One region of the Hydrogenophaga sp. OTU3427 genome, then DNA from elsewhere that is predicted to be linked to it. Evidence: predicted binding sites of a transcription regulator. Region 1 holds the regulator's gene; the other holds the start of a gene.
The links. Region 1 encodes FNR, which switches genes on or off when oxygen is low (the NO sensors DNR and NnrR bind a similar motif). Its sites were predicted from a motif close to TTGATNNNNATCAA; they were not measured.

Region 1 (12,288 bases):
TTTCGCACCACACCAGGTCGGCATAGGGAGCGTAGGCCACGCCACGGCTGATGGCCTGCTCCAGGCCGTTCTTGACGCGGTAGAAGCCTTCTTGCGTGCGCTCGCCGGTCAGGAAGGGCTGGTCGTTGGCGTCGTGGTTGCTGGTGATGAGGTTGGCGGCTTCGGCGTCGGTGCGGGCCAGCACGATGGTGGACACGCCCATCACGTCGGCAGCGAAGCGCGCGGCGATCAGCTTTTCGCAGGCTTCCTGCGTGGGCACCAGCACTTTGCCACCCATGTGGCCGCACTTCTTGACGGCGGCCAGCTGGTCTTCAAAGTGCACACCGGCGGCGCCGGAAGCGATCATGTTCTTCATCAGTTCGAAGGCGTTCAGCACGCCGCCGAAACCGGCTTCCGCATCGGCCACGATGGGCAGGAAGTAGTCGATGAACTCCGGGCTGCCCGGCTCGATGCCACGGCCCCACTGGATTTCGTCGGCGCGCTTGAAGGTGTTGTTGATGCGGCGGACCATGGTGGGCACCGAGTCGTAGGCGTACAGCGACTGGTCGGGGTACATGGTCTCGGAGGTGTTGCCGTCGGCGGCGACCTGCCAGCCCGACAGGTACACGGCCTCGAGGCCTGCCTTGGCCTGCTGCATGGCCTGGCCGGCGGAGATGGCGCCGAAGGCGTTGACGTAGCCCTTCTTGGCGCCGCCGTTGATCTTGTCCCACAGCTTTTCAGCGCCGCGCTTGGCCAGCGTGTGCTCGATGGCCATGCTGCCACGCAGACGGACCACGTCGGCGGCGGAGTAGCCGCGCTTCACACCCTTCCAGCGGGGGTTGTGCGCCCAGTCTTTCTCCAGGGCTTCGATCTGTTGTTGGCGGCTCAGTTGGCCATTGAGGGCTTGGGACATGGGTCACTCCTTGGTTGGTTGAAACGGAGGCGGGGTGTTGCTGCTTGCAAGACCGGTGCCGATGGCCATACTTTAAGTCTTCTATAAGACTTTGCGCGCTCTTGTGTCTTATACAAGACAAGTTTTTTATTCATTCAAAATCAACAACTTGCAATTTTATTTCTCAATACGAAATTTTATCTCTTGTATTGAGAAATTTTTCTGCAGCGCAGCATCTTGTATTTTCACAATACAAAAACTTGCTTTCTCCATGCGAGATGCCGGGTGCCAGCCCGTGGTGCAGGCACCAGTGCCGTGCATCGGCTGCGGCATGATGGCGACTTTGCTCGAACCGCCCTCCCCCGCATGAACCGTTGGCTCGCCTACCTCTGTCTCGCTTTCAGCATGGCCCTCGTGGGCAGCTACGTGGCGCTGTCCAAGCCGCTGGTGGCGGCCATGCCGGTGTTCCTGCTGGCCTGGCTGCGGTTTGGCATTGGCGGGCTGGCCATGGCGCGCTGGTTGCGCAAGCCGGCCGACGAGCCGCCGCTCACCCCACGCACGCGCGCCCTGCTCTTTCTCGAATCCTTCCTGGGCAACTTTCTGTTCTCGGTCTGCATGCTGTTCGGCGTCAAGCTGACCACGGCGGTGGCGGCCGGCGTCATCATGTCGGCCATCCCGGCGGTGGTGGCCGTGTTGAGCGCGGTCTTCCTGCACGAACGCATCGGCAAGCGCTCGGCCGGGGCCATCGTGCTGGCGGCCATCGGCATTGGGCTGTTCTCACTCACCAAGGCCGACACAGCCACCGCCGCCACGGCCGACGCCACCTGGGCCGGCCTGCCGCTGCCGCTGTGGGGCAACCTGCTCATCTTCGCGGCGGTGGTGTGTGAGGCCTCCTACGTGGTGATCGGCAAGCGGCTCACCCAGGGCCTGGGCCCCAAGCGCATCTCGTCGCTGATCAACCTGGTGGGCTTCGCGCTGGTCACGCCCATGGGCCTGTGGGCAGCGCTCAGCTTCGACTTTGCCAGCGTCTCGGCCAGCTTCTGGCTGCTGCTGGTGTTCTATGGCCTGGCGGCCAGCGTGTGGACGGTGTGGCTGTGGATGACCGGGCTGAAGACCGTGCCCGCAGCCCAAGCCGGCGTGTTCACCGTGATGCTGCCGGTCAGCGCCGCCGCCATCGGCGTGCTGTTCATGGGCGAGCGCCTGACCAACGTGCAGATGCTGGCCTTTGGCATCGCCCTGCTGGGCCTGGTGCTAGCCACGCTGCCCGCGCCATCGAACGCAGCGACGCACTGAGTCCAACGGACCCAACCGCCACCACAGGCAAGCCGAAGGAGACAGCAAGAAGGGGGTTGTCCGCGATTGACCTTGAGGCAAGGATGGTCAATGGCAAGCGTCGGAAAATCTCGTATGATTCACATCATGCGAAAACAGACAGGCACCTCCCGGGCAGCGGCCAAAGAGGCCACCCACGAACGCATCGTGGAGGTCGCGGCGCGCGCCATTCGCCGCAGCGGATACGACGGCACAGGTGTTGCGGACCTGATGAAGGAGGCCGGGCTGACACACGGCGCCTTCTACGCACACTTCAGCTCGCGCGAAGCGATGCTGGCCGAGGCCGCCAGTTGTGCGTTCGCACAGTCCGCCGCCGCTTTGGCCCGCGTCACCATGAGCGTTCCACCGGAAGATGCCTTGGCGTCGCTGCTCGCGGCTTACCTTTCAAAAACACACCAGGAGCAAGTGGCCACAGGTTGTCCATTGGCCGCACTGGGTTCTGAAACCGCGCGCCAGATCCCCGACGTTCGGCGGGTGGCGACGCGGCATGTCAAGGAAGTGATCGACCTGGTGGCCCGCCTGTCCCCAGACTGGGGGCAGTCTGGCGCGCATCAGCGCGCACTGGTGACGGTGTCCACCATGGTGGGCGCCCTGCTGTTGGCGCGTGCGGTCGACGATCAGCATCTGTCGGACAGCCTGCGCGAAGCCGCGCTCCAACACCTGACGCCACCTCACGGATGAAATCGCTGGTCACCGCTTTTTATTGCCAATTCATATGATGATCATCATGCAAATAAGCAACACACACCGCGGCCGAACGCCTGGCACCGAACGGATCGAGGCTGCGGCATGAAGGCATTTGTGCTCACTGGCTACAACAAAAAGGCGCCGTTGCAGCCGATGGACATGCCTGTTCCGACACCCAACGACGACGAGGTGCTGGTGCAGGTGCACGCCGCCGGCGTGAACGTGCTGGACAGCAAGCTCCGCGACGGCGAGTTCAAGCTCATCCTGCCCTACCACCTGCCTGTCATCCTGGGGCACGACGTCGCGGGCGTGGTGGTCCAGGTCGGTGCGAGGGTGCGGCAGTTCCAGCCAGGCGACGAGGTCTACGCCCGGCTCGACGATTTCCGCATCGGCGGCTTCGCCGAGTTTGTCGTGGTCCAGGAGGCGTCCCTCGCCCCCAAGCCCAAGGGCCTCACGATGGAAGAGGCCGCATCGGTGCCACTGGTGGCCTTGACGGCCTGGCAGGCACTGGTCGAGAAGGCGCAGTTGAAACCAGGACAGAAAGTCTTCATTCAGGCGGGCTCCGGTGGCGTCGGCACGTTGGCCATCCAGTTGGCCAAACACCTGGGCGCCACGGTGGCGACAACCACCAGCACGGCCAACGTGGCGTTCGTAAAGGGGCTGGGCGCGGACACCGTGGTCGACTACAAGACGCAGTCGTTCGCCGATGTCTTGCGCGATCAGGACGTGGTCCTGAACAGCCAGGACACCAAGACACTCCAACAATCCGTCGGAGTGCTCAAGCGCGGCGGAAAGCTCATTTCCATCTCCGGTCCGCCCGATCCGGCGTTTGGCCAGGCGATCGCCGCCCCTGGGTTCGTGAGGGTGGTGATGTGGCTGCTGAGTGCGGGCATTCGGCGGCTGGCCAAGCGCCGATCCATCGCCTACGCCTTCCTCTTCATGCGCCCCAGTGGCGCCCAGTTGCGGGAGATCACCGCCCTGTTCGACGCAGGTGTCCTGCGACCCGTGGTGGACCGCGTCTTCCCATTCGAATCAACGAACGAGGCCATGGCCTATGTGGACGCGGGCCGCTCCCGCGGCAAGGTCGTCGTCAAGGTCCGGTGATGGTGTTGGTTGCAGCGTGGCGGCCTGTTGTGGGCAGCGCCGGCTGAATGTGTTTGTTGCTCATTTTTTTCGGAGATCCTCATGAAAATTGAAAACGCCGTCGCCCTGGTCACGGGCGCCAACCGTGGCATTGGACTGGCCTTCGCACGCGCTTTGCTCGCGCGGGGCGCCCGCAAGGTCTACGTGGGCGCACGCGACCCCGCGACCGTCACCCAATCCGGTGTGGAGGTGCTGCGACTCGACGTCAACAACCCGGACGATGTGGCCGCGGCCGCGGCGCGGGCGTCGGACGTGACGCTGGTGATCAACAACGCCGGCATCGCCCAACCCGGCGGTTTTCTCGCGGCCGACAGCGAAGACATCACGCGGCGCATCTTCGAAACCAACTTCTTCGCCATGCTTCGCGTCAGCAAGGCCTTTGCCCCGGCCCTCAAGTCCAACGGCGGCGGCGCTTTGCTCAACGTGCTGTCGGTGGCTTCCTGGGTGAACGGCGGCGAGCTGGCGGCCTACGCGGCCAGCAAATCGGCCGCGTGGTCGCTCACCAACGCACTGCGCCACGAACTCTCGGCGCAAAAGACACAGGTCACGGCACTGCACATGGCCTACGTCGATACCGACCTCACGCGGGGGTTCGATGTGCCGAAAACCGGTCCTGACGACATCGTCAGGCGTGCGCTCGACGGCCTCGAATCGGGTCGGGACGAGGTGCTGGCGGATGAACTCACGGGGCATGTCAAACAAGGCCTGACGGCCGCTCGGCCCAGTTACCTGCCCCAGACCGCCTGACACCCCGGTACTCTTCATCTCAAGGATTCACATGCTTTTCACGCCTCTGGCCACACCCGGCCTTCGCCTCAACAACCGCGTCGTCATGGCGCCCATGACACGCAGCCGTGCGGTCGATGCCAACACCCCCAACGCCTTGATGGCGGACCACTACGGCCAGCGCGCTTCGGCCGGCCTGATCATCACAGAGGGCACGTCCCCATCACCCAACGGCTTGGGCTACGCGCGCATTCCCGGGCTCTTCAACAGCGAGCACGTGCGCGGCTGGCGCGAGGTCACCCGGGCGGTCCATGCCCAGGGCGGCAAAATTTTCGTGCAACTGATGCACACCGGACGCGTTGCCCACGTGGCCAACCTCCCGACCGGCGCCGAAGTGCTCGGCCCAACGGCCGACGTCTGCCCCGGTGACATACACACCGACACCCAGGGCATGCAAGCCCACAGCGGGCCCCGGGCGATGACCGTCGCCGACATCCGGCACGCCGTCGCCGAATACGCGCAAGCGGCCAGGCTGGCCATCGAGGCGGGGTTTGACGGCGTGGAGCTGCACGCCGCCAACGGCTACCTGATCGAGCAGTTCCTGAACGCGAACGTGAACCGGCGCACCGACGCCTACGGCGGCGGCATCGAGGCGCGCAACCGCTTTGCGCTCGAAGTGGCCGAGGCAACGGTCGCCGCCATCGGTGCCGACCGGGTGGGCATCAGGCTGTCGCCGCATGGCGTTTTCAACGGCACGGGTGGCTTTGCCGACGTCGACGCGCAGTATGTGTCCCTCGTGCAGGCAGTCTCCGCGCTGGGTTTGAAGTACGTCCACCTGCTGGACCATGCCGCCATGGGCGCGCCACCCGTGCCCTCGGCATTGAAAGCCAGGCTGCGCGCCGCCTTCAAAGGCACGCTCATCCTGGCCGGCGGCTTCGACCGAGCCAGCGCCGAACGCGCGCTCGACGCGGGCGAGGCCGATCTCATCGCCTTCGGTCGGCCCTTCATCGCCAACCCCGATCTGGTCGAGCGGATGTCGACGCATGCCGACCTGAATGCCGTCGACATGACCACGTTCTACACCCCCGGCGCGAAAGGCTACACCGACTACCCGTTGCTGGCAGCTTGAGTGCACCCGGTCCCTGATCAAGCCCCGGCATGTTGGCCCGACACGGCCCTCGTTCACCGCAAAGACACGCATCCATGAGCACACCACAGACCTCACCGCCCACGCCATCCGTGGGCAAGCGCGATGCCGTCAACCCACTGCTGAACGCACCGCTGGCGCCCACGCTGCTGCGGCTCGCCGTGCCCAACATGCTGGCCATGCTGGCCACGGCCTTGGCCGCCATTGCGGAGACCGGCTACGTCGGCAGCTTTGGCGTCGGCTCGCTGGCGGGCATGGCCTTGGTTTTTCCGTTTGTCATGCTGCAGATGATGCTGTCGGGGGGCGCCATGGGCGGTGGCGTCTCGTCGGCGGTCAGCCAGGCCCTCGGCGCGGGCGATGGCGAACGTGCCAATGCCCTGGCGGTGCATGCGACGTGGATAGGCCTGGGCGCGGGGGCGCTGTTCATGGTGCTGATGCTGGCCCTGGGACCGTGGCTGTTTGCTGTCTTGGGTGGCCAGGGTGAGGCGCTGAGCCAGGCGCTGGCCTACGCCAACATCGCCTTTCTGGGCTCCATCTTCATCTGGCTGGTCAACACGTTTTCGTCCGTGATCCGCGGCTCGGGCAACATGTCCGTGCCGTCGGCCACCTTGCTGCTGGTGGCCTTGGGGCAGGTGGCGATCAGCGGTGCGCTGGGGCTGGGCTGGGGGCCATTCCCCCGGCTGGGCATGCCGGGCGTGGCGGCCGGGCAGGTGCTGGCCTACGGGTTGGGCGCAGCGTACCTGTACAGCCACCTGCGTTCGGGGCGGGCACGCATTCACTTGCGCCTGCGTTCGACACCCCTGCAGTGGCCCTTGGCACGCACCATCCTGAGGGTGGGTGGTTTTGCCTGCATATCGCCCCTCCAGACCGTGCTGACCATCCTCATCCTGACCCGCCTGGTCGCGCAGTTTGGCACCACCGCGTTGGCGGGCTACGGCATCGGTGCCCGGCTGGAGTTCTTGCTGATTCCCGTGGCCTTCGCCGTTGGCGTCGCGTCGGTGCCGCTGGTGGGCATGGCCATCGGCGCCGGGAACGTCGCGCGGGCACGCCGGGCCGCGTGGTCCGCCTCCGCCTTGGCGGCCGGGCTCCTGGGCTTGCTGGGCGCGGTGCTGGCACTGGCGCCCGATCTGTGGACCGGCCTTTTCACGCAGGACCCGACCCTCCTGGACGCAACGGCCACCTATTTCCATTGGGCTGGACCCGCCTATGGGCTGTTCGGACTCGGGCTGTCCCTCTATTTCTCGTCACTGGGCGCGGGCAAGGTGGCCGGTCCCGTGTTGGCCGGCACCTTGCGGCTGGTTCTGGTGGGACTGGGTGGCTGGGCGCTCGCGGTCGCTCAGGCGCCGGCGTGGACCATCTTCGCCTTGGTCGCTTTGGGCATGGCCGCCTATGGGCTGGCCACCGCGCTTGCCGTGCATGGCACGGCCTGGGGCGCCGAGCGGTGATGGATCAGGCGCACCACAGCCCGGTCGGATTCGTCAATCCCATCCAGATCGCCCAACCCGACGTCATCACCAGGGCCGCACCGGCCAGGCGCATGCCCCAGGCGCCACCACGCAGGCTGCCGGCGGCGTGCCAGCGCAGCAGCAGCCAGGGCCCGAGGGTCATGGAGACGGAGGTGCCGAGCGCGAACAGGCCCATGATGACCGCGCCCTCGATGGCGTTGGCCGACAGCGAGGCCACCAGCAAGGCGGAGTACAGCAGGCCGCAGGGCATGAGCGCCCAACCGGCGCCCAGCACGTAAGGCGCCTTGCCGCCCAGCCGCGCCAGCACCGGCCTGGCCTTGCGCCAGACGGTCTGCGCCACGCCGTCCACCCAGGCGGGCTGGCGCGCCTGCAGCACCAGCAGCAGACCGAGCAGCAGCGCCAGCACGTGAAAGGCCGTCCACAGCGGGCGCAGCACCACGGTGTTGGTGCCCAGCCAGCCCAGGCCCTGCACGGTGGCCGCAGCCAGGCCTCCGAGGGTGGCATAACCCAGGATGCGCCCCAGCTGAAAACCGACGATGGCCTGCTGCGTGCGGGGCGCCGAGGCCCTGGCGATGCCGGCGCAGGCCGCACCACACATGGCCACACAGTGTGGACCACCCACCAGCCCCATGAACAGGGCCGTCACGGCCATGGACGTTTGCATGGACGAACTCTAGCAGCGACCCGCGCCGCAGTGGAGCCTGGAGGCCATTCAGATGATTTTCGAGAACCTGGCGCGGTCCTGGTCCACCCGCAGGTGCTTGTCGAACACCATGCCGATGGCACGCACGAGGAACCAGCCGGCGTCGGTCACCTCGATGCCTTGGTCGTCCACCTTCACCAGGCCCTGGGCCTGCATGGGCGCCAGGGCTTCCAGCTCGCGGGCAAAGTAGCTGCGGAAGTCAAGCAGGTGGCCCAGTTCGATGGACTCGAACTGCAGCCGCCCCTGGCACATCAGCGCCATGATGACGGTGCGCCGCACCAGGTCGTCGCGGGTGAGGGCCAGGCCGCGCACGATGGGCAGGCGGCCCTGGTCCAGCATGTCGTAGTACTCGTCCAGCGTCTTGGCGTTCTGGCTGTAGGTGGCGCCCACGCGGCCAATGGCCGAGACGCCCAGGGCGATCAGGTCGCAGTCGGGCTGGGTGCTGTAGCCCTGGAAGTTGCGGTGCAGCCGGCCCTGGCGCTTGGCCACGGCCAGGGCGTCGTTGGGCAGGGCGAAATGGTCCATGCCCACGTAGACGTAGCCGGCGTCGATGAAGGTGTCGAGCGACTGAGACAGCATGGCCAGCTTGTCGGCCGGCACCGGCAGCTCGGCCGCCACGATGCGGCGCTGCGGCTTGAAGCGCGTGGGCAGGTGGGCGTAGGCGTACAGCGCCACGCGGTCGGGCCGCAGCTGCGTGACCTGGGTCAGCGTGCGCGCGAAGGATTCGGGCGTCTGCAGCGGCAGGCCATAGATGAGGTCGACGTTGACCGACTCGAAGCCGATGCGCCGCGCCGCCGCCACCAACGCGAACACCTGCTCGGCCGGTTGCACCCGGTGCACCGCCTTCTGCACGGCGGGATCGAAATCCTGCACGCCGAAGCTGAGCCGGTTGAAGCCGAGCTGGTGCAGGTGCTCCAGGCGCTGTTCGTTGACGGTGCGCGGGTCGACCTCGATCGAATACTCGCCGCCGGGCACGAGGTTGAAATGCCGACGCACGGTGTGCATGAGGTCGCTGAGTTCGGCGTCGCTCAGGAAGGTGGGCGTGCCGCCGCCGATGTGCAGCTGCGACACGTGGTGCCCGCGACCGAAGTGCTGCACGTGCAGGTCCAGCTCTCGCGCCAGGTAGCGCAGGTACTCGGCCGATTTGCTGTGGTGCTTGGTGATGACCTTGTTGCAGGCGCAGTAGTAGCAGACCGACTCGCAAAAGGGCACGTGGATGTAGAGCGACAGCGGCAGGGCCAACGAGCCGGCGCGGCGCTGCTCCAGCGCCTGGATGTAGTCGGCCTCGCCAAAGGCCTCGACGAAACGGTCTGCTGTCGGGTACGAGGTGTAGCGCGGCCCCGGCACGTCGAAACGGCGCAGCAGTTGTTCGTCAATCACGTGCATCACAGGGCATCTCCAAAGTGGTTTTGACTGTGCCTCAAGCCCGGGTTTCCACCCTTGATCTGGGTCAAGCCGAACGAAATGTCAGTGAAGTTTTCTATTAACATGGGGAAACACCCGACAATCGCAGCATGGACGTCCAAAGCATCAAGGTCGCGTGCTCCAGTTGCAACCTGCGTGAACTCTGCCTTCCCATGGGCCTGAGCCACGAGGAAATGAACAAGCTGGACCACGTCATTTCCACCCGCAAGCGCGTCAAGCGCGGTGCGGCGCTGTTCAACACCGGGGACCGCTTCACCTCGATCTACGCGGTGCGCTCGGGCTTCTTCAAGACCTGCGTCACCACCGCCGATGGGCGCGATCAGGTGACGGGTTTCCAGATGACGGGCGAGATCATCGGCCTGGACGGCATCGTGTCCGACCACCACTCGTGCGACGCCATCGCGCTGGAGGACGCCGAGGTCTGCGTGATGCCCTTCGACCAGCTGGAGATGCTGTCACGCGAGTTCAACACGCTGCAGCACCACGTGCACAAGATCATGAGCCGTGAGATCGTGCGCGACCACGGCGTCATGCTGCTGCTGGGCAGCATGCGGGCCGAGGAACGCCTGGCCGCCTTCCTGCTCAACCTGGTGCAGCGCCTGCATGCGCGCGGCTTCTCGCAGTCCGAGCTGATCCTGCGCATGACCCGCGAGGAAATCGGCAGCTACCTGGGCATGAAGCTGGAAACGGTGAGCCGCACCTTCTCGAAATTCGTCGACGACGGCGTCATCGAGGTCAAGCAGCGCTATGTGAAGATCATGGACACCGAGGCGCTCAAGCGCATCGTCAATCCCCAGGTCTGCAGCTGACCCACCCCCGTTTCTCGCTCACTTCGTGTAGCGCGAGTCCCCCCTCAAGGGGGGGACACCAGCGGTCCGGCAGAGCCGGCCCGCTGGTGTCCCCCGGATGGATCCACTGCATGCGCTGCCGATCGCGCTGATCGGGCCGGGTGAGCAGACCCGCGCACAGCCTTCAGCAGCAGTTGTTGCCCTCCCGGGCGCAGTCGGCGGGCCGCTGATCGACCGGCACGGGGCAGCGGTTGACCTCGAAGGGCGACAGGGACAGCAGCGTGGTGAGCGCGCTGGAAGCCATGGTCATGCCCCAGAACACGAAAAAGGACAGGGTGTAGATCGCCTGCCGCGACAAGCCCAGTTCGCCGCCGCCGATGCGGTGCAGGTCCTCGGGGTCGACCATCGCGAACACCACCATCTCCAGCACGCCGGCCACCAGAAAGGCCGGCCAGGCGATCCACATCAGTCGTTGCAGGCGCATTGCTGTCTCCTTGTTCTGAGGGTCTGCGGACCGCCGGGCGCTTCAGCGCTTCTCGGGCAGGGTGGCGGTGGCCGCGTGATTGCGCGCCTGCTGCGCGGGCGCCAGCGTGAGCGACTTGTTGTCGGTGTCGGATCGCTGGATGCGCGGCGACTGCGCATCCAGCACCGGGTCCTGGTACTTGATGGCGATCGCCGCCGTGACCAGGCCGGCCACCACCACCGCCAGCGGGCCGCTGATGATCAGCCAGACATAGGGCTCGCGCCACCAGGCGCGGGTGACGGTGGGCAAGGACTTGATCGTGCTCATGGGATTCTTTCGTGTGTGGCGCTCAGCGTGGCACCAGGAAAACAGCCTTCTCGCTCACGTGCATGGCCTCGGCGCCGGTGGCACGGATGTCAAAGGCAATCGGATGCGAGCCCGGCGCGGCGCCTGGCGGCACCTGCACCCGAACCCCCACCGAGCGCACCTCGGTCGAGCGCACTTCCACCGTGGGTTCGGAGGCCAGCGCCACGCCGGGCAGACCCGACACCTCGATCGCGTAGGTCTGCGTGGTTTCGGTGGCGTTCATGACCTGCAGGCGGTAGACGTTCTCGATGCGGCCCTGCTCCACCATGCGGGCCAGCGCACCGCGGTCACGGATCACGTCGACCTTGAGCGGCGTGCGCAAGAACAGGCTCGCCCCCACCGCCACACAGATCAGGCCCAGGATGGCGCTGTAAACCAGCACCCGCGGGCGCAGCGCGTGCCGGAGCACCTCGGCCCGCCCCCAGCCCTGGGCAAGGGCGTTCTGGGTCGAATAGCGGATCAGGCCGCGCGGGTAGCCCATCTTGTCCATCACGTCGTCACAGACGTCGATGCAGGCCGCACAGCCGATACATTCGTACTGCAGGCCCTTGCGTATGTCGATGCCGGTGGGGCAGACCTGCACACACAGCGTGCAGTCGACACAGGCACCCAGTCCTTTGGACTTCGGATCGGTCTTCTTGGAGCGTGGCCCGCGCGGTTCGCCACGCGCCTCGTCGTAGGTGACGATCAGGGTGTCCTTGTCGAACATCGCGCTCTGGAAACGCGCGTAGGGACACATGTACTTGCACACCTGCTCACGCATGAAGCCGGCGTTGCCATAGGTGGCGAAGGCGTAGAAGAAGATCCAGAAGCTCTGCCACGGCCCCAGCGCCAACGCCAGCGTGGTGGCGCTCAGTTCGCGGATGGGTGTGAAGAAGCCAACGAAAGTGAAGCCGGTCCACAGGGCCAGCACAATCCACGCGCCCTGCTTGAGCGCCTTCTTGCGCAGCTTCTCGAACGACCAGGGCGCCTGGTCCAGTCGCATGCGGGCCGAGCGGTCACCTTCGGCATGCCGCTCTATCCACATGAAGATCTCGGTATACACCGTCTGCGGGCACGCGTAGCCACACCACAGGCGCCCGGCCACGGCGGTGAACAGGAACAGCGCCAGCGCCGAAATGACCAGCAGGCCGGTCAGGTAGATGAAGTCCTGCGGGTAGAGCACCAGGCC
Region 2 (19,335 bases), on a different contig from region 1:
CTTCACCATGGTGCCCGACACGCCCGACGTCGAGAAGCTGTTGTTCGGCGAGGATGGCATCGCCGCCGGGCTCACGCCGGGCAAGACGGTGGTCGACATGAGCTCCATCTCGCCCATCGCCACCAAGGTGTTTGCCGACAAGATCAAGGCCCTGAGCTGCGACATGCTGGACGCGCCGGTGTCGGGCGGCGAGGTCGGCGCGCGCAACGCCACGCTGTCCATCATGGTCGGCGGCGACGAGGCGGTGTTCGAGCGCGTCAAGCCGCTGTTCGAGCTGATGGGCAAGAACATCACCCTGGTGGGCGGCAACGGCGACGGCCAGACCGCCAAGGTGGCCAACCAGATCATCGTTGCGCTCAACATCGAGGCCGTGGCCGAGGCCTTGCTGTTCGCGGCCCGCGCCGGTGCCGACCCGGCCCGCGTGCGCCAGGCGCTGATGGGCGGCTTCGCGGCCAGCAAGATCCTGGAGGTGCACGGCGAACGCATGGTGAAGCGCACCTTCAACCCGGGCTTTCGCATCGAGTTGCACCAGAAGGACCTCAACCTGGCCTTGTCCAGCGCTCGTGCGCTGGGCGTGTCCCTGCCCAACACCGCCATCGCGCAGGAGCTGTTCAATGCCTGCGTGGCCCACGGCGGGCGGGCCTGGGACCACTCGGCCATGGTGCGCGCGCTGGAAAAGCTGGCCAACTTCGAGATCGGCCAGCCGGCATGAACGCGATGACGCCGCCCGAGTTGCTGCGGCGCCTGTTCGACGCCGCCATCGCCTCGGCCCAGCCGGCCTTGTGTGTGCCGCCGCACCTGCCCACGCCGGCCGAGCTGGGCGCGGGCCGGCTCATCGTGATCGGCGCCGGCAAAGCGTCGGCCGCCATGGCGCGCGCGGTGGAAGACCACTGGCCCGGTCCGCTGGAGGGGCTGGTGGTCACGCGCTATGGCCACGCCGTGCCCTGTGAGCGCATCGCCATCGTCGAGGCCGCCCACCCGGTGCCGGACGCCGCCGGCCAGCAGGCCGCGCTCGACATGCTGCGCCTGGTCCAGGGCCTGCGCACCGAGGACACGGTCTTGTGCCTGATCTCGGGCGGCGGCTCGGCCCTGCTGCCCCTGCCGTTGCCCGGCATCTCCCTGGCGGACAAGCAGGCGGTGGGCCGCGCCCTGCTGGCCAGCGGTGCCAGCATCGTCGAGATGAACACCGTGCGCCGCCATCTGTCGGCCATCAAGGGCGGCCGGCTGGCCGCCGCCTGCCACCCGGCACGGGTGATCACGCTGCTGCTGTCCGACGTGCCGGGCGACAACGCCATCGACATCGCCTCCGGCCCCACCGTGGCCGACCCCAGCACCTGCGCCGACGCGCTGGACACCGTGCGGCGCCACGGCATCGCCCTGCCGGCCTCGGTGCGGGCCGTGCTCGAATCGGGCGCGGGCGAATCGGTCAAACCCGGCGACCCCCGGCTGGCACGCGCCGAGGCCCGCCTGATCGCCACGCCGCAGAAGGCGCTGGAGGCCGCCGCCGCGGTGGCGCGCGAGGCCGGCCACGCGGTCCACATCCTGGGCGATGCCATCGAGGGCGAGGCGCGTGACGTGGGCAAGGTGCTGGCCGGCATCACCCGCCAGGTGCTCGAACGTGGCCAGCCCTTCCCCGCCCCCTGTGTGCTGCTGTCGGGCGGCGAGACCACCGTCACCTTGCGCGGGCAGGGCCGTGGCGGGCGCAACGTCGAATGCCTGTTGGCCTTTGCCGCCGCCCTGGGCGACCACCCGGCCGTGCATGCGCTCATGGGCGACACCGATGGCGTGGACGGTGTGGAGCCGATCGCCGGAGCGTGGCTGGGCCCCGGCACCCTGGCCCGCGCCTGGGCACACGGCCTGCGCCCGCTGGACCACCTGGCTCAGAACAACGGCCACGGCTTTTTCGAGGCCCTGGGCGCCTCGGTGCGCACCGGGCCGACGCTGACCAACGTCAACGACTTCCGGGCCATCCTGATCGGCGCGCCCGCCTGAGCCGGGTGCGGTGCCAGCGCGCCGTTGGTCGGTCCAAAGGCATCCGGGCCGAAAAAAAGCGCCGTTTGTTCGATCTGCGTCAAATCCCCGTCACGGGTCAGCCACTAGCATCGGCCGGTCTGCTGATGTTTGACGCGGTCGGACCGCGCACTGCCATGAAATCTCAAACCGATACTTCTGCTTCTGGGACCCAACTGGACTGGCCGGAGCCGCTGAGCCCGGACGCCCCCCTGCCGCACCGCAAGGTGATCCGTTCCTGGCTGATCCCGCTGTCGCAGCGCGTCACCTGGCGTGCGATCTGGCTGCTGGCGCTGGATTACACGCTGTGGCTGGGCCTGCTGGCCGGCGTGGTGCTGGCCGACGCGGTCTGGCTCAAGGCCCTGTGTGGCCTGGCCGCCGGCTTCGTGATCGGGCGCCTGTTCATCATCGGCCACGACGCCTGCCACCAGAGCCTGACGCCCCACCGACGCCTCAACAAGTGGCTGGGCCGCATCGCCTTCCTGCCTTCGCTGACCGCCTACAGCCTGTGGGACATGGGCCACAACGTGGTGCACCACGGCTTCACCAACCTCAAGGGCGTGGACTTCGTGTGGGCGCCGCTGACGCAGGCCGAATACGCCGCCCTGCCGCCCGCACGCCGTGCGCTGGAGCGCCTCTACCGCAGCGGCTGGGGGCCGGGCGTGTACTACATGGTCGAGATCTGGTGGAAGAAGATGATGTTCCCCAGCCCGGCGCAGTCGGGCGGCACCCATCGCGCCATCTTCACCCGCGACTGCCTGCTGGTGTCGGGTTTCGGCCTGCTGTGGGCCACCGGCATCACCGCCGCCGCCCTGGCCACCGGCCAGTCGGTGGCGCTGATGCTGGTCTGTGGCCTGGTGCTGCCGCTGCTGTTCTGGTTCCACATGGTCGGCTTCGTGATCTACGGCCACCACACCCACGTGCGCGTGAAGTGGCACGACGAGCGCGGCGCCTGGCAGCGCGCCCAGCCGTTCGTGTCCACCACGGTGCACCTGACCTTTCCGCTGCGCATCGGCGCGCTGGTGCACCACATCATGGAGCACACCGCCCACCACGTGGACATGAGCATCCCGCTCTACCGTTTGAAGGACGCCCAGAAGGCGCTGGAACACCTGCTGCCCGAGCGCATCATCGTGCAGCCGTTCTCGTGGCGCTGGTACTTCGACACCGCGCGTGCCTGCAAGCTCTACGACTTCAGCCGCCAGTGCTGGACCGATTTCCGCGGCCGCGCCACCGGCCCGGCCCTGCTGCCGGCGGCCTGATACGACGTCGCCTTCAAACGCATAACTTCGGTGGTTCGCCTCGCCGTGCGACAGCACTGTCTTCGGCTTCCCGCCCCGTTCTACGCTTGAATGCGAAGCCGTATGAGCGCCCTGAAGCACCCACAAAAAAGGCGGCCAGTGGCCGCCTTTCTTACTGGGGGAACGCAGCGTCAGCGCGGCACCTGCAGCAGGCGCTGCACGTCGCGGTCGTTGGGCAGGGCGTAGTCGTGGCCGTTCAGGATGCGGCCGTCCTCGGTGCGCACCATCTTCAGGCTCACATAGGTCACGCTGGCGGCGGTGGAGTAGGTGCCGACCAGGACCACCGACGCGTTGTGCGACTTGGCGATGTCCTTGATCTCGCGCGACAGCAGCAGCTCGCCCGTGCCTTCCTTGACGAACACGTCGCCGCGCAGCTTGAGCTCCTTCACGTGCAGGCCGTTGGCCACCAGGTGCGAGGCGTACTGCTCGGACAGGGTGCGGCCCAGCGGGGCGGCGCGCGACAGGTCGTTGACGTTGACCACGGTGGCCACCAGCACGGCCGACTGGCCGACGTTCTCGCGGCTCACACCGGCCAGCAGCTTGTCGATGGCGGCCTTGTTGCTGGCGATGAAGGCGTTGTTGGCGGCTTCGTCGTAGGTGGGTTCCACGCGGGTGGGCGCGGAGGTGGAGCAGGCCGACAGGCCCATCACGGCAGCGGCGGCCACGGCCGCCAGGACAAAACGCTGGCTCATTGCGACACCACCTTGTAGTTCACACTTTGCATGGCCGTGTTGACGAACAGCGGGGTGTCAGCGGTTTCGAGGTAATAGACATCGGTCTTGCGGGCCACGTACTGGCCGCCACGGGTGACGGTGGTGGTCAGGATCAGCTCGGTGGCGGTCGGGCCGCCCGAGTTGACGCTGCTGGCGTAATCCAGCGCGGCCGCGCCGCCCAGGGCGCCCAGCAGCTTGGCGTCGACGTGCTCCAGGCGCAGGCCGTAGGCCACCATCAGGCCGCCCGCCAGCATGGTGAAACCACCGGGAATGAAGTGCGGGCGCGGGCTGTTGTGGCGCACCACCTGGGTCTGGTAGCTCACCTGCAGCGCCTGCGGGTTGTTGGTGGTCAGCACCTGCTTGCCGCCCTGGACCATCTTGGTGATCAGGAACTCGCGGAAGCCCTGGTCGAACGCACTGGGCTTGGCGGGCAGGCTCACGTAGACGGGGGCGTTGGCCACGCCCGCCTTGTCCAGCGTCGCCGCGGTCTGGCTGACCACGTCCTTGGACACCAGGTCCCAGTGGCCGGCCGAACGCACCTTGTACTGCGAGGTCAGTTCGAAGTTCTGGGCCAGCGGAATCGGCGAATTGGCGCAACCCGCCAGGGTGGCCAGCAGGCCGGCAAGCGCCGACATGCCAGCGGCTTTGGAAATTTTCATGCGTCCCTCCTGGTGCTGAAATGCGGCCGTGGCAATTTGTTACCACGGATGAACGGATTGTTAATTCTGTTCGGAATCAATGCCGTTCACAAGGAATTTCTGGGCCGCAAGGGGGCGCGCATCGCCACGGTTGTTTTTGCACATCATTCCGCTATGGCGGAATGCCTGAGGAGACTCAAGCAGCGCGCCGGGCCAGCACCTCGAAAGCCGGCAGGGTCTTGCCTTCGAGCACCTCCAGGAAGGCGCCACCGCCGGTGGAGATGTAACCGACCTGCTGCTCGATCCCGTACTTGGCGATGGCCGCCAGCGTGTCACCGCCACCGGCAATGGAAAACGCGCTCGACTCGGCGATGGCCTGCGCCAGCACCTTGGTGCCGTTTTCAAACGCAGCGAATTCGAACACGCCCACCGGGCCGTTCCAGACGATGGTGCCGGCGGCCTTGAGCTGCGCGGCCAGCAGGGCCGCGGTCTGCGGCCCGATGTCCAGGATCAGGTCGTCGTCGGCCACCTCGGTGGCCTTCTTCACCGTGGCCGGCGCGTCGGCCGCGAAGGCCTTGGCCGTCACCACGTCGGTGGGAATGGGCACGGCCGCGCCGCGGGCTGCCATGGCTTTGATCACCGCCTGGGCCTCGCCCACCAGATCGGGCTCGGCCAGGCTCTTGCCGATGTTCAGGCCCGCCGCCAGCATGAAGGTGTTGGCGATGCCGCCGCCCACGATCAGCCCGTCCACGTTCTTGGCCAGCGCCTGCAGGATGGTCAGCTTGGTGCTGACCTTGGAGCCGGCGACGATGGCCAGCAGCGGGCGCTTGGGCGCTTGGAGCGCGGCCGCGATCGCATCCATCTCGGCGGCCAGCAGCGGGCCGGCGCAGGCGATGGGCGCGGTCTCGGCGATGCCGTAGGTCGTGCCCTCGGCGCGGTGGGCGGTGCCGAAGGCGTCGTGCACGAAGATGTCGCAGAGCTTGCCCAGCTTGGCGGCCAGCTCGGGTTTGTTCTTCTTCTCGCCCACGTTGAGGCGGCAGTTCTCCAGCAGCACGACCTCGCCGGGCTGGACCGTGAAGCCGCCGTCGACCCAGTCGGCCACCAGGCGCACGGGTTGCCCCAGCAGTTCGGCCAGGCGGGTGGCCACGGGGGCCAGCGAGTCCTCGGGCTTGAAGGCGCCTTCGGTGGGGCGGCCCAGGTGGCTGGTCACCATCACGGCGGCGCCGGCGTCCAGCGCCATGCGGATGCAGGGCACGCTGGCGCGGATGCGGGTGTCTTCGGTGATGGCGCCGCTGTCGTCCTGTGGCACGTTGAGGTCGGCGCGGATGAAGACGCGCTGGCCTTGGGCACGGCCTTGGGCGCACAGATCGGAGAAGCGGATGAAGTTCATGTCGGGGCGGGTGGAAAAGGGGCGGGCGGGAGCGCAGCCGGTGATTGTAGAAGTGGCGCTTTGCGCCAGCCTTTCAGGCATGAGGCGCTGTTTCGGATGCCGCACAAAAAGTCAAAAGCGAAACAACCGCCTACGTGGTCTTGCTTACTAGGGTTGTCCCCTGAGCGACGCCTACAATGGCGCACCCTCGGGCCGGGAGGCGCCGGGCTCGAACCCTTTGGAGACGCATCACATGTCACAGGATCAGGAAAACAAGCGCGCCGAGCTGCGCCGCGCCGCGCTCGAATACCACGAGTTCCCCACGCCCGGCAAGGTGGCGATTGCGGCCACCAAGCAGTTGACCAATCAACGCGATCTGGCCCTGGCCTACTCGCCCGGCGTGGCCGCGCCCTGCGAGGAAATCGTGGCCGACCCGGTCAACGCCTTCAAGTACACCAGCCGCGGCAACCTGGTGGCCGTCATCACCAACGGCACGGCCGTGCTGGGCCTGGGCGACATCGGCCCGCTGGCCTCCAAGCCGGTGATGGAAGGCAAGGGCGTGCTGTTCAAGAAGTTCGCCGGCATCGACGTGTTCGACATCGAGATCAACGAGAAGGACCCCGAGAAGCTGGTCGAGATCATCGCCTCGCTGGAGCCCACCTTCGGCGGCATCAACCTCGAGGACATCAAGGCCCCCGACTGCTTCTACGTCGAGCGCAAGCTGCGCGAGCGCATGAATATCCCGGTCTTTCACGACGACCAGCACGGCACGGCCATCTGCGTGGGCGCGGCCATCATGAACGGCCTCAAGGTCGTGGGCAAGGACATCAAGGAGGTCAAGCTGGTCACCTCCGGCGCCGGCGCCGCCGCCCTGGCCTGCCTGAACCTGCTGGTCAAGCTGGGCATTCCGCGCAAGAACATCTGGGTCACCGACCTGGCCGGCGTGGTCTATGAAGGCCGCACCGAGCTGATGGACGAGGACAAGGTCCAGTTCGCCCAGAAGACCGAGCAGCGCACGCTGTCGCAGGTGATCGAAGGCGCCGACATCTTCCTGGGCCTGTCCGCCGGTGGCGTGCTCAAGAAGGAGATGGTGGCCAAGATGGCGGCCAAGCCGGTCATCATGGCCCTGGCCAACCCCAACCCCGAGATCTCGCCCGAGGACGTGAAGGCGGTGCGCGACGACGCCATCATGGCCACCGGCCGCACCGACTACCCCAACCAGGTCAACAACGTCCTGTGTTTCCCCTACATCTTCCGGGGCGCGCTGGACGCGGGGGCCTCCACCATCACCGACGAAATGGAAATCGCGGCGGTGCACGCCATCGCCGAGCTGGCCCAGGCCGAGCAGAGCGAGGTGGTGGCCGCGGCCTACGCGGGTGAGGCCCTGGCCTTCGGCCCCGAGTACCTGATTCCCAAGCCCTTCGACCCGCGCCTGATGATGAAGATCGCGCCGGCCGTGGCCCAGGCGGCGGCCGACAGTGGCGTCGCCCTGCGCCCCATCACCGACATGGATGCCTACCGCGACCGGCTGCAGAGCTTCGTGTTCGCCTCGGGCACCATGATGAAGCCCATCTATGCCGCCGCCAAGCGGGCCGCGAACAAGCGCATCGCCTATGCCGAGGGCGAGGAAGAGCGCGTGCTGCGCGCCTGCCAGGTGGTGGTGGACGAAGGCCTGGCCCGTCCGACCCTGATCGGACGCCCCGCCGTGATCGCCCAGCGCATCGAGAAGTTCGGCCTGCGGCTGAAGGAGGAGCTGGACTACGACGTCGTCAACATCGAGCAGGACCACCGCTACCGCGACTTCTGGCAGACCTACCACCAGCTGTTGGAGCGCAAGGGCGTGACCGTGCAGTTGGCCAAGATCGAGATGCGCCGGCGCCTGACCCTGATCGGCGCCATGCTGTTGCGCAAGGGCGAGGTCGATGGCCTGATCTGTGGCACCTGGGGCACCACCCACCAGCACCTGATGCACATCGACCAGGTGATCGGCAAGACCGAGGGCGGCAGCCCCAGCACCCCGCAGGACGTGCGCATCTACGCCTGCATGAACGCGCTCATGCTGCCCGGCCGCCAGGTCTTCCTGGTCGACACCCACGTCAACCACGACCCGAGCGCCGAGGAGCTGTGCGAAATCACCGTGATGGCGGCCGAGGAGATGCTGCGTTTCGGCATCACGCCGAAGGCCGCGTTGCTGAGCCACTCCAATTTCGGCAGCAGCGACCAGCCCAGCGCCATCAAGATGCGGCGCACCCTGGCGCTGTTGCGCGAGCAGGCGCCGTGGCTGGAAGTGGATGGCGAAATGCACGGGGATCTGGCACTCGATGGTGCCGCTCGCAAGGCGCTGATGCCCAACAGCACCGTCGCCGGTGACGCCAACCTGCTGGTTTTTCCCAACATCGACTCGGCCAACATCGCCTACAACCTGCTCAAGACGGCGGCCGGCGGCAACATCGCCATCGGCCCGGTGCTGCTGGGCGCGGCCAAACCGGTGCACGTGCTCACCCCAAGCACCACGGTGCGGCGCATCGTCAATATGACCGCACTCACCGTGGCCGACGCCAACGCCGCCCGCCATAGCTGAAATCGGAAGTTGGTACACACCAACTTTGCCTGATGCGATCTCTGCCCGTTCCCGGGCAGAGCCCGCTTTTTGGGCATGGGCTTGCGTTTTTGTCGCGTTTCAGGCACACTTGCGACCTTGAATTTAAGGGTTAACCCGGGCTCGTAAACCCGCTGTCAGCAGCTTGTTGACGGGGCTTTCGGGGCCGGGTTGATTGCGTAAGGAACAGGGTTTTTTCATGAACCGGAAAAAGGCTTGGGGCAAGGCCTGGGTGGTCGCGGCCGCGTTGGCGGTTGCATCGACGCTTGGCGTACAGGCGCGCACCTCCGCTGACAGCTCCGAACCACTGGTCACCCGTTCGCCGTCCGACACCATTGCCTTGGCAGCGTTGCCCGCCTCCGGGCGTGACGTGATGGTTCAGATCAGGCAGGGCGGGCCCTTTCGGTATGAAAAGGACGGGACGGTGTTTGGCAACCGCGAGCGCTTGTTGCCCCGGCACAAACGCGGTTTCTACCGCGAGTACACGGTGCCCACCCCCGGATTGAGCCACCGCGGTGCGCGTCGCATCGTTTGTGGCGGCACCCAGGTTCGAACGCCCGAGGCTTGTTATTACACCGAGGATCACTACACGAGCTTCAAGCGCATCGTGCAGTGATCTGAGACAGCATTTTTAACTTTTTGTTATCGAAAGTGAGACGGAGATGGACACGCCACTTCGTACGGTTCGCACCAACATCGTTCAATCGATCCGAGCGTACAGCGTCAAGGACTTGCAGGCCGCGGCCGAGCAACTGGGCCACCACTTCCTGTATGCCAACCTGGCCACGGCCCAGAGCAAACAGGACGTGCTGGACCTGATCGCCGCGCAGTACACGCTGCCGTCGACCTTCGGCAAGAACTTCGATGCGCTCTACGACAGCATGACCGACCTGGTGCACAAGTCGGGCCCGCAGACCGGCTTCATCGTCGTGCTCGAGCACATTCCGGCGAACGCCAAGTTCGACAAGGAAGCGCGCGAGCAGCTGCTGGACATCTTCCGCGACGTGGCCGACTACTGGTCCGACCGCAAGATTCCCTTCCGCTGCTTCTACTCGTTCTCGGTCGCCCGTGCGCCCAAGGGCGAAGGCGTCGACGCGGCGGCCGATGAGCCCATGCCCACCGACAAGCTGGTGGACGTGAGCCCCATGGCCCTGCGCATGAGCAGCCCGTTCAACGCCGGCTACTGGCTGGCGGCGGCTTGAGGCTCGCCCCGCGCCGCGCCTAGGGCAACCCCGATCTGGCCGCTGCACATGCAGCGGTTTTTTTTTGCTCCATCCACCGTGTTCCGGGTCTTGGGGCGACAGCGCCAGCCGGTGCCATGTGGCCCAGCGGTTGTGGGTTGTCAGCGTGGGTGTGGCGCCCGATACTGCACGCGGGCGCATGGTGGCGCCCACCACACGTGGGGCGTGCAATGGAGCAAAGTTGTCTTGCAACCAGGGTTCGGATCTGGGCGGTCGCCGTGGGGCTGCTGACGGCATGGCCGGTCTCCCTGTGGGCACAAGCCGAGGGCGATGAAGCCCAGGTGCAGGGGCTGACCGAAAACGAAGAGCCGGTGGCCAACCTCAGCCCGGCCGAGGCACAGCAAGTGTTGGCCCGCACGCCCGCAGACACGGGACCGGCGCGGTATGAGTTGCTGGAGCGCCAGTACAGCGCCGCCATTGTGCTCGCGCAGCGTGCCCGCGCCTTGGACATCGCCCGGCAGCTTGCTGACGCCGCGGTCACCCGCGGGCCGCAGGCCCAAGAGTGGATCACCATCTACCTGAATGCCGAATTCAACTGGGGCCGCTCTGGCGTCGCCCTCGATGCCTGCGAGACCTACATCGCCGATTCACGACTGACGCTGGTCACGCGAGCCTCCGTCGCGCTGCGGCAGGCCTACTACACCACGGCCCGAAACGACCGGGCCATCCTGCTTCGCATTTGGTCACGCGCGGACGGTCTGGTGAGCCAGTGGCGCCAGGCTGGCGGGGTGTCCGCGGCGCTGCAGGTGGACTGGCTGCAGACGCGTTCCGAGGTGGAGCGCGCGATGGGCGACCTCCCGGCCGCGACGGCCTCGCTGCGCGAAGCACTGGGGCTGGCCCGGCGTGATCTGGCGATGGCCCTCGCGGCGCGTGGGCCCCAGGCCGAGCACCAGGTGCGGGAGGCCAGCGGACGGGTCGATGGTTCGCAAGGCATGTTGGTTTATGCGCTGGTGCGCCAGAACCGGCCACAGGAGGCCATCGAGATCGCACAGGGCAACATCGCCTTGTGGCGTGCCGGGCGCCTGTCCGAAAGCATGGGCGCGCGCTGGAACTACCGCCTGGCCACCAGCCTGAACGCGACCCAGCAGTTCGAGCCCGCGCTGACCGCAGCACGCCTGTCTGACGACATGTTGCAGCGTGCCGGCTCCAACGCCGCCAGCCACACCCGATGGCTGGCGCGCCAGGAGATCGTGCGTGCGCTGATCGGCCTGCGGCGTTGGTCCGAGGCGGATGCCTCCTACCGGGGCTTTCTGGCCGACATGCCGCCAGATGTGCTGGCGCGCACGCGGGCGTCGGACTGGCGCATGTCGGCGCTGCTGGCGGCCAAGGCCGGCCGGCTGGACGAAGCCAACGAGGCGGTCGAGCGCATCCACCGCTTCCGCACCCGCTTGTACGGCCCTGGCCACCCGCTGCTCCAGGAAACGGCGGGGGTGCGGGGCGTGGTGCGCCTGTTGCGTGGCGACGTGGGTGGTGCCATGAGCGACTACGAAACCTTGTTCGCCAGCGCACTGGACTTGCGCAGCGGGTGGTTGGACCTGGACCTGCGCGGTGTCCGCGGCTATGTGCTGGGCATTGCCTTCGACGAGTTCATGGCCCATGTGGCGGGCCGGTCGCTGGCCGGCCAGCCGCCGGCGGCGGCCATGTTGCAGCGCGCTTTCCAGTTGGCGGATCGACTGGCCTTGGGCAGCGCCCAGCGCGCCTTGACCGACAGCAGCGCCCGCGTGTTGGCCGCGAGCCCTGCGCTGGCACAGTCGCTGGAGGCGGAGCAGGTGCTGCGCCAGAAGAGTGCCGCGATCTTCGGCGGGCTGGCGGGCCTGCTCAACGAGGAGGACCGCATGCGGCGCGAGTCGCAGACCGAGGCCTTCAAGGCCGCGGCGGTGGAGGAGCGCCGTGCGCATGCGGAGAAGCTGAAGGCCCTGCGTGAGCAGATCCGGGAACGACAGGGTGATGGCGGTCAGGTGCGGGCAGAACTGGCGTCCTTGCGCGAGCGCATCGCTGCACAGTTCCCGGACTACGCCGATCTGGTGACGCCACTGATACCCAGGCCCGACGACCTGGCGCGCAGCCTTCAGGCCGGCGAGGGTCTGCTGCTGGTCCACTCCACCGATCAGGCCACGCTGGTCTGGCTGTTGCGACCCGGCGTGCCCGTGGTCTTTTCGGCCAGCCCGCTGCCGCGCCGGGAACTGGCGGCACGCGTGGCCCGCTTGCGCGCCCGCCTCGATCTGGCGGCGGCGCCCACTGCGGGTGCCGCCGCCGCGGATCTGGATGGTCTGTACGGTCTGTACCGCGATCTGTTTGCCCCGCTGGACGAGGCCTTGTCGCAGGTGCGCGTGCTGTCATTCGCCACCCAGGGGCCGTTGGCCGGATTTCCGATCGGTGCCCTGGTCACGGCGCCGCCGGCCGACCCTCAGGCCGTGCCCTGGTGGCTGCGGCGCAGCGCCTTGGCTCAGCTGCCGGCCGCTTCGGCCCTGCAAAGCCTGCGCCGCACCGCTGACCGAGCGGTGGCGCCCCGGCCGCTGCTGGGTTTTGGCGATCCGGTCTTCCAGACCGCGGCGGGCGTCGAAGGCAACACAGCCACGGCCTACGACGCCGAGCGCGGTTTCCGCTACGGCCGCTTGCCCGCCCTGCCCGACACCCGCAGCGAATTGCAGGCCATCGCGGTCGCGTTGGGCGCCGACCCTGCGCGGGATCTGGTCTTGGGTGCCGCCGCGACCCGCCGCGCGGTGCTGGCGGCCGACTTGAGCGATCGGCGCGTGGTGGCTTTTGCCACCCACGCGCTCATGCCCGGCGAACTGCCCGGCGTCTCCAAACCCTCGCTGGCGCTGGCCGCTGCGGCCGACGAGCGTGACTCGCCGCTGCTGGAACTCGACGACGTGTTGGGCCTGCGGCTGAACGCGCAGTGGGTGCTGCTGTCGGCTTGCAACACGGCGGCCGGCGAGCGCGGCGATGGTGCCATGTCGGGCCTGGTGCGGGGCTTTTTTTTCGCCGGGGCGCGCTCGGTGCTGGCCACACATTGGGCGGTGGAGTCGCGCTCTGCCGCGCAGCTCACCGCCAGCACCTTCGGCCGCTTCGGGCGGGGTGGCGAACCGGGCCGTGCCGAGAGCCTGCGCCAGGCTCAGCTGGAACTGGCCGACGGCCGTGCCGGCGGGGGGCACTGGCGCCACCCTTTTTATTGGTCGGCCTACGCATTGTTCGGTGATCCCCTGCGCTGATCAGTGGGCGGCGGCCCGCGCCTTGAGCACCGCGTTTTCCGGGCGCTCCCGTGCCAGCACCTGCCACAGGGCCTGAGCCTCTGCCCGAGCGCCCACGGCGTCGAGCTGGGTGGCAAGGAAGAGCCGGGCGCCGAAGTCGTCGCCAGCCAGCGCGCGCTGCTCGGCCAGTCGGTCCCGCAGCGCGGCGTCGGCCACCGCGAAGCGGGCGCTCGATTCCCACTGTGGATCGGTCAGGCCCCAGGCGATGACGCGCCAGCCGTAGTCACTGCCCTCGCGCAGCCGCAGCTCGGGCGGCAGGGTCGCTTGCGGCGCCCGTGTTTCGGTCTCCCAGACCACATGGCCGTCCGGCTGGGTGAGCTGCAACTGGTAGCGGCGGGCGCCCACGATGGCATCCCAGCGGAAGCTGGGGCGTGTGTCCAGGACCAGGGTGCGCACCGGCTCGCGCAGGGCTGGCAGGCCCTCGGCGCGCGGGTCGCGCATGACCAGGGTGGCGGGCGCGGCTTGCCCTTGTTTCAGTGCCAGCATGGGCAGGGTGCGCGCGGACGTGACTTGCGCCGCCAGTGTCTGACCCTGGGCGTTCGTCAGGCCTGTGGGCGCAACCTGTGCCTGCGCGCCGCCGGTCAGCCGGTATTCGCGGCCATCGGCCAGGTCCACCAGGGTGAGGCGGGCGCCGACCGGCAGGTCGATGCGTTCGCCCGCTTGCAACTCGTCGAGCAAGGCCAGCGGCGGCCGGCTCGGGCGCGCCACCTGGCCCTGCAGGTCGATCACCAGGAGGGGGGCCGCCAGGGCCGGCGCCAGCACCAGGGCGCCTGCAAGGCCGGTGAGGTGGCGTTTCATGGGCTGTCCTCGTCGGGATTCCAACCATGGACCGGCAGCGGCGAATGGCCCTTGAGCATCTGTTCGCCCAGGGGTCGCACCCGCTGGTGCCAGACGGGCTCCAACTGCTGCAGCACCGCGTCGGACAGCACCACTGGCCAGCCGGTGGTTTTGCACAGGCCTTCCAGCCGGGCGGCGGTGTTCACGGTGTCGCCGATGGCGGAGTAGGCGTGGCGTGAGCGCGCGCCCACGAAACCGACGAAACTGTCGCCCCAGTGCAGCCCGATGCCCATCTGCAGCCGTGGGCCGCCCAGACGCGCCTGGTCGGTGTTGAAGGTGGCTAGTGCGTGGTGCATGGCCTGGGCGGCGTCCAGGGCTTGCACGCAGGGGGTGGGCAAGGCCTGGGGGGCGCCGAAGAAGGCCATGATCCCGTCGCCGATGAATTTGTCAAGCGTGCCACCGTGACAGTGGATGGCCTGCGTCATGTGCTCGAAATAGCGGTTGAGCAGGGCCGTCACGTCCTCGGGCGGCAGGTGTTCGCTCAAGGTGGTGAAGTCCCTCAGGTCGGCGAACAGGACGCAGATCGCCCGCCGTTCGCCGCCTGCTTGGGGGCTGAGTCGGCCGCTCAGGATGGCTTGCAGCACCGGGGGGCTCACCGCGCCGTCGAAAGCCAGGCGCAGGCGGCGGCGCTCGGCCAGGGCGCGGACGGCGTCGGCCAGCGAACGCAGGCCCAGTCCGAGCAGCAGGGCGAGCACCCAGGTGGTGGCCGGCAGGTGCCAGCCGGCGTCGAAGGCCAGAGCGCTCGCGCCCAGCAGCAGCAGCGCACCGCCCGCCACCAGCGCCCAGCGCGCCGCCGTGGGCCGCAGCAGTGCGGTGAGCGCCAGGGCGGCGGCCAGGGCGGCACACACGGGCCACGGCCATTCGCGCGCGGGTCCACCACCGGCCAGGGCGCGCAGCTGCATGGCGTGCAGGAAGACGCCATGGGTCTGACCTCCCTGATCGGTGGTGGCCAGTGGCAGCGCCGCGCGGTGCTGGTCGTCGTGGGCCAGCAGGCTGCCGAGCAGCACGACCCGGCCCTGGAAGTGGCGTCGCAGCGCGGCCTCGTCGCCCTGGGCCTGCCATTGCAGCACCTGCGACAGCGGCAGCGGTTGAAAGGGCTCGCCCCGGTGCAGCGGCAGCACGCCGGGGCGCAGCGGCCATTGGAGCTGGCGGGCCAGCTGGCCCGCCAGCGTGGGCACGGTTGCGCCACCTTCGCCCAGACGTTCGTCGAAGCGGCGCGTGACGCCGTCGGCATCGCGCGGGATGAACACGGTGGCCAGTCCCTGGGTGCCCAGCAGGCGCTCGAACAGAGGTAGCACCGGGCGCGGGCTGCCGTCCGCCTGGGCGCCCAGGCCGAACACCAGGGGAGCGCGGCTGCGCAGCGTCGCTATGCCACGCGCCAGAGCGAGGTCCAGCCCCGGCTGCAGGCCGTCGTAGGAGGTCTCGGGCAGCACCATGTCCACGCCCACTGCGCGGACCTGGGCCTGGGCCATGGCGCGCAGGAAGTCTCCCAGGGGGCGGTGCAGTGTTGCGATGGGCAGAGCCAGTTCGCGCAGGCTGGCGTCGTCCAGTCCGACGACCACGATGGGGTTGGGGTCGTCGGTCGGGGCGCGCTGTTCCTGGAGGCTGCGCAGCAGTCGCCACTGCATGTCCAGCCTGACGTTGTCCAGCCGGGGCAGCGGGCCCAGGGTGGCCAGGACCAGCAGAAGGCAGGTGGCCAGCCAGGCCAGCAGGGCGGTGGCAGGTCTGGCTGGCATGCCCCGCCCCGTGTCGTTCAGCCGGCCGGTGCCAGCACCGTTTGCGCCAGGGCGACGTATTCGTCGACCGGGACTTCCTCGGCGCGGCGCTGCAGGTCGAACTGGCCGGCGAAATCCCGCGCGTCCAGCCACTTGCCCAGGCTGTGGCGCAGCAGCTTGCGGCGCATGCTGAAGGCGACCTGCACCAGTTCTTCGAGCAGGTGGGCGTCGAGTTTGGGGGGATGGGCCAGGGGCACCATGCGCACCACCGCACTGTCCACCCGTGGCGGGGGATCGAAGCTCTCGGGTGGCACGAACAACACGTCTTCCATGTCGTAGCGCCACTGCAGCATCACGCTCAGGCGGCCGTATTGCGCCGTGGCCGGGCGTGCCACCATGCGGTCGATCACTTCCTTTTGCAGCATGAAGTGCTGGTCCAGCACCACGTCGGCCACGGGCAGCAGGTGGAAAAGAATGGGGCTGGAGATGTTGTAGGGCAGGTTCCCAACGACACGCAGCGGCCCCTTTTGTGCTGCCAGCGCACGGAAATCCACCCGCAACACATCCGATTCGATCACCTCAAGTTGTGGGTGCGCGCGCAGATGGGCCGCGAGGTCGCGGTCGAGTTCGACCACCGTGAGATGGCCCAGCCGTTCGACCAGTGGCTGCGTCAGCGCCGCCAGGCCAGGACCGATCTCGACCATGGCATCGCCCGGTCGTGGCGCGATGGCGCGCACAATGGCGTCGATGATGCCGGCATCGTTGAGGAAGTGCTGGCCGAAGCGCTTGCGGGCCTGGTGTTTCATTTCGGCGGTTCGCGCAGCTCGACGTAGGCCTTGGCACGCAGCTCGCGTGCCCAGTCGGCGTAGGCGCGCTCCATCATCTGTTCGCGTACCTTGGGGCGGGCGGCGTCGCGGCGCTCGCGCGGGCCCAGGGCGGCCTCGCGGCGCTCCAGCACCTGGATCAGGTGCACGCCAAAACGCGACACCACCGGTTCGGACACACCGTTGATGGGCAGCGCGTTCATGGCTTCTTCGAATTCGGGCACGAACATGCCTGGGTTGGCCCAGCCCAGGTCGCCGCCCGACTTGGCCGAGGCGTCCTGGCTGTGCTGCCGTGCCAGCGCCTCGAAATCGGCCTGGCCGCTGGCGATCTGCCGGCGCCAGGCGCCCATCTGCTCGACCGCGGTCTGCTGGTTCATCTGCCGGCCGGTGCGCAGCAGGATGTGGCGTGCACGGGTCTGGGTGATGGTGGCGTCGCCGCCCGATTTGGGTGTCTTGCGCTCCAGCACCTTGAGCACGTGGAAGCCGGCACCGCTGCGCACCGGGCCGGCCACACCGCCCACCGGCAGTTTGCGGGTGGCTTCGACGAACAGCTCGGGCAGGCGGTCCAGCGGGCGCATGCCCATGCTGCCGCCTTGCTGGCGCTCCGGGCCGTCCGACAGTTCGCGCGCCACGGCAGCGATGTCCTCGCCGGCGCTGATGCGTTCGGCCGCGCGCATGGCACGGGCCAGCCGGCTGGCCACGTCGTCGGGCTTGGCGTTGTCCGGCAAGGCCACCAGGACATGGCCCAGGTTCACTTCCTCCGGTCCGGTGGCGCTGGGCGCGGCCTGGCTCTGCAGGTAGTCGTCAATGTCGCGGTCGGTCACGCGCAGCGTGGCCTCCACCTCGCGTTCGCGCAGCCGCTGCAGGGTGATGTCGCGCTTGAGCTGCTCGCGGAAGCGGGTGCGGTCTATGCCTTCCTGCGCCAGGCGGCGGCGGAAGGTGTCGAGGTCCATCTGGTTCTGCTCGGCCACCGAACGTTCGGCGATGTCCAGCGCCGCCTCTTCGACCTTGATGCCGGTGTCCGCCGCCAGTTGCAGCTGGGTGCGTTCGACGATGAGCAGCTCCAGGACCTCGCGCAGCAGCGCGTCGCGCGGCGGCACAGTTTCACCCTGGGTGCGCAGCTGGCGTTCGACGCTGGCGGCGCGGGTGCGCACCTCGCTGGCGGTGATGGGCTCGGAGTTGACCACCGCGGTCACGTGGTCCGCTTCGCGCAGGACGGGCGCGGCCGTCAGTGCGGCGGCCGCGTTGGTGCTGCCGGCATTCGGCAGGCGCAGCGACTGCGCCTGCACGGCGCCCGCGGACAGCACCACCACCAGCGCCGCCGCGGCCACCGCGCGCCAGCTTGGCCGTGGGAGGGGGGCGTCACTCATAGCGGCTGAAGCGCGAGGGCGGATTGACTTCTTCGCGCAGGTACTGGTAGCGGGGCACATTGTCTTTGAGCGTCTTCAATGGGTTGGAGCCGATGCGGGTGAAACCCACGAATTCCAGCTGGAAGAGGATGCGGCGGTTGGCCGAATTGATGCTGCGCTGCAGGCTCTCGACCACCACGCGGCCGATCCAGCAGCCCGCATCGTACTCAAAGCCCGCCACCAGATCGACCACCTTGCGGTCGGGCATGCTGTAGTTGATGCGGCCCACGCTGTACCAGCGCCCCGCGCCCAGGCCACCACCGGCCGCGCGGGCCTCGGGCGTGTCGCCGTCCCCGCCGCCCAGCGGCCATTGCCAGCCGAGGTCCAGCTGTTCGCTGGTGCCGCGCTGCAGGCGGTAGGCGGCGCTGAGCACGCGGTAGTCGCCCGGTGTGTAGCGGGTGCTCAGGGTGGTGCGCACCGATTCGCGGTTCTTGGGGTTGAATTGCACGTTGCCTTCGAAGGCCCAGCGTGGATTCCAGTTCAGCCGCGCGCCCACCAGCATGTCGCTGAGGCGTTCGGCCACCGGTTCGGCGCCGGGCAGCACCACGTTCTGGTCGCTCAGCCGCAGGCGCTGGGCGATGCCGAAGCGGGCCAGCTCGTTGCCACTGGCGGGGTCGATCAGGCGCGAGGTGGCGCCCAGCGTCAGCACATGGGCGTCGGCGATGCGGTCCTGCCCACCGTAGGGGTTCTCGGTGTAGATGGTGGCCAGGTTGAAGTCGAAGGCGGCGCTGTCGTAGCTGGGCAGCAGGCTTTGGTTCTTGTAGGGCGTGTAGGCGTAGAAGGCGCGCGGCTCCAGGGTCTGGATCAGCGCCCGGCCGAAGAAGCTGGTGTCGCGCTCCAGGAACACGCCGCTGTCGACGCTGAAGGTGGGCAGCAGGCGCGAGGCCGTGCGCCGGCCATCGGCCATGGCGACGTCGGTCTGGTACTGCGTGGCGTGCAGTTGCAGGCGCGGCTTGAGGTAGGCCGCGGGCGTGGCCCAGGTGTGCGAGACCGCGCCAATGCCCAGCAGGCGGGTGCCATCCAGGTTGCTGCCGGTCTGGGCGCGGTCGGACACGAAGCGGGTGTATTCGGTGTGCAGCGACCAGTCCCAGCCCCGGGTGCCGCCCAGGGTTTGGTCGGTCTGGGCGAAACGCGCGGTCAGCGAGGGCACGCGGTCGAACGGCGCCAGGATGGGCGCGTTCACGTCCTGCAGGGTCTGCCAGCGGTAGGCGCCGGCCGAGACCGCCCACGGGCCGCGACCCCAGGACAACACCGCGTCGTTGGCCAGCAGGCGCGAGGTCAGCGAGGTCATGGTGCGCGGGAAATCGCGCCAGTAGTCGTCGTCGCTCACCCGGTTCAGGTTCAGCCGCAGGCCGACCTGCCCCAGGCCCAGCGATGAAGGCGTGTCCAGCACTTGCGAGTGCTGCAGCGAATAGGCCCAGCGGTTGG

Region 2: a site for FNR is predicted at 2,062-2,075, ahead of AAHB17_RS14580 (fatty acid desaturase). Genes of this name have one in related genera too.

Annotation. Positions count from the first base shown of each region.
Region 1 covers NZ_JASATI010000071.1:1,600-13,887, forward strand. The annotation lists gene aceA (isocitrate lyase) at 1-892, opposite strand, end outside; gene AAHB17_RS23415 (DMT family transporter) at 1,238-2,164, shown strand; gene AAHB17_RS23420 (TetR/AcrR family transcriptional regulator) at 2,279-2,884, shown strand; gene AAHB17_RS23425 (NADP-dependent oxidoreductase) at 2,993-3,994, shown strand; gene AAHB17_RS23430 (SDR family oxidoreductase) at 4,076-4,780, shown strand; gene AAHB17_RS23435 (alkene reductase) at 4,812-5,888, shown strand; gene AAHB17_RS23440 (MATE family efflux transporter) at 5,963-7,351, shown strand; gene AAHB17_RS23445 (sulfite exporter TauE/SafE family protein) at 7,356-8,036, opposite strand; gene hemN (oxygen-independent coproporphyrinogen III oxidase) at 8,085-9,461, opposite strand; gene fnr (fumarate/nitrate reduction transcriptional regulator Fnr) at 9,590-10,309, shown strand; gene AAHB17_RS23460 (hypothetical protein) at 10,473-10,772, opposite strand; gene AAHB17_RS23465 (nitrogen fixation protein FixH) at 10,815-11,078, opposite strand; gene ccoG (cytochrome c oxidase accessory protein CcoG) at 11,101-12,288, opposite strand, start outside.
Region 2 covers NZ_JASATI010000024.1:5,519-24,853, forward strand. The annotation lists gene glxR (2-hydroxy-3-oxopropionate reductase) at 1-712, shown strand, start outside; gene AAHB17_RS14575 (glycerate kinase type-2 family protein) at 709-1,992, shown strand; gene AAHB17_RS14580 (fatty acid desaturase) at 2,118-3,272, shown strand; gene AAHB17_RS14585 (FlgO family outer membrane protein) at 3,443-4,003, opposite strand; gene AAHB17_RS14590 (hypothetical protein) at 4,000-4,683, opposite strand; gene AAHB17_RS14595 (phosphoglycerate kinase) at 4,859-6,052, opposite strand; gene AAHB17_RS14600 (NADP-dependent malic enzyme) at 6,285-8,612, shown strand; gene AAHB17_RS14605 (ribonuclease) at 8,830-9,246, shown strand; partial or broken gene AAHB17_RS14610 (barstar family protein) at 9,293-9,688, shown strand; gene AAHB17_RS14615 (CHAT domain-containing protein) at 10,090-13,083, shown strand; gene AAHB17_RS14620 (hypothetical protein) at 13,084-13,920, opposite strand; gene AAHB17_RS14625 (CHASE2 domain-containing protein) at 13,917-15,695, opposite strand; gene rsmA (16S rRNA (adenine(1518)-N(6)/adenine(1519)-N(6))-dimethyltransferase RsmA) at 15,713-16,480, opposite strand; gene AAHB17_RS14635 (peptidylprolyl isomerase) at 16,477-17,868, opposite strand; gene AAHB17_RS14640 (LPS-assembly protein LptD) at 17,861-19,335, opposite strand, start outside.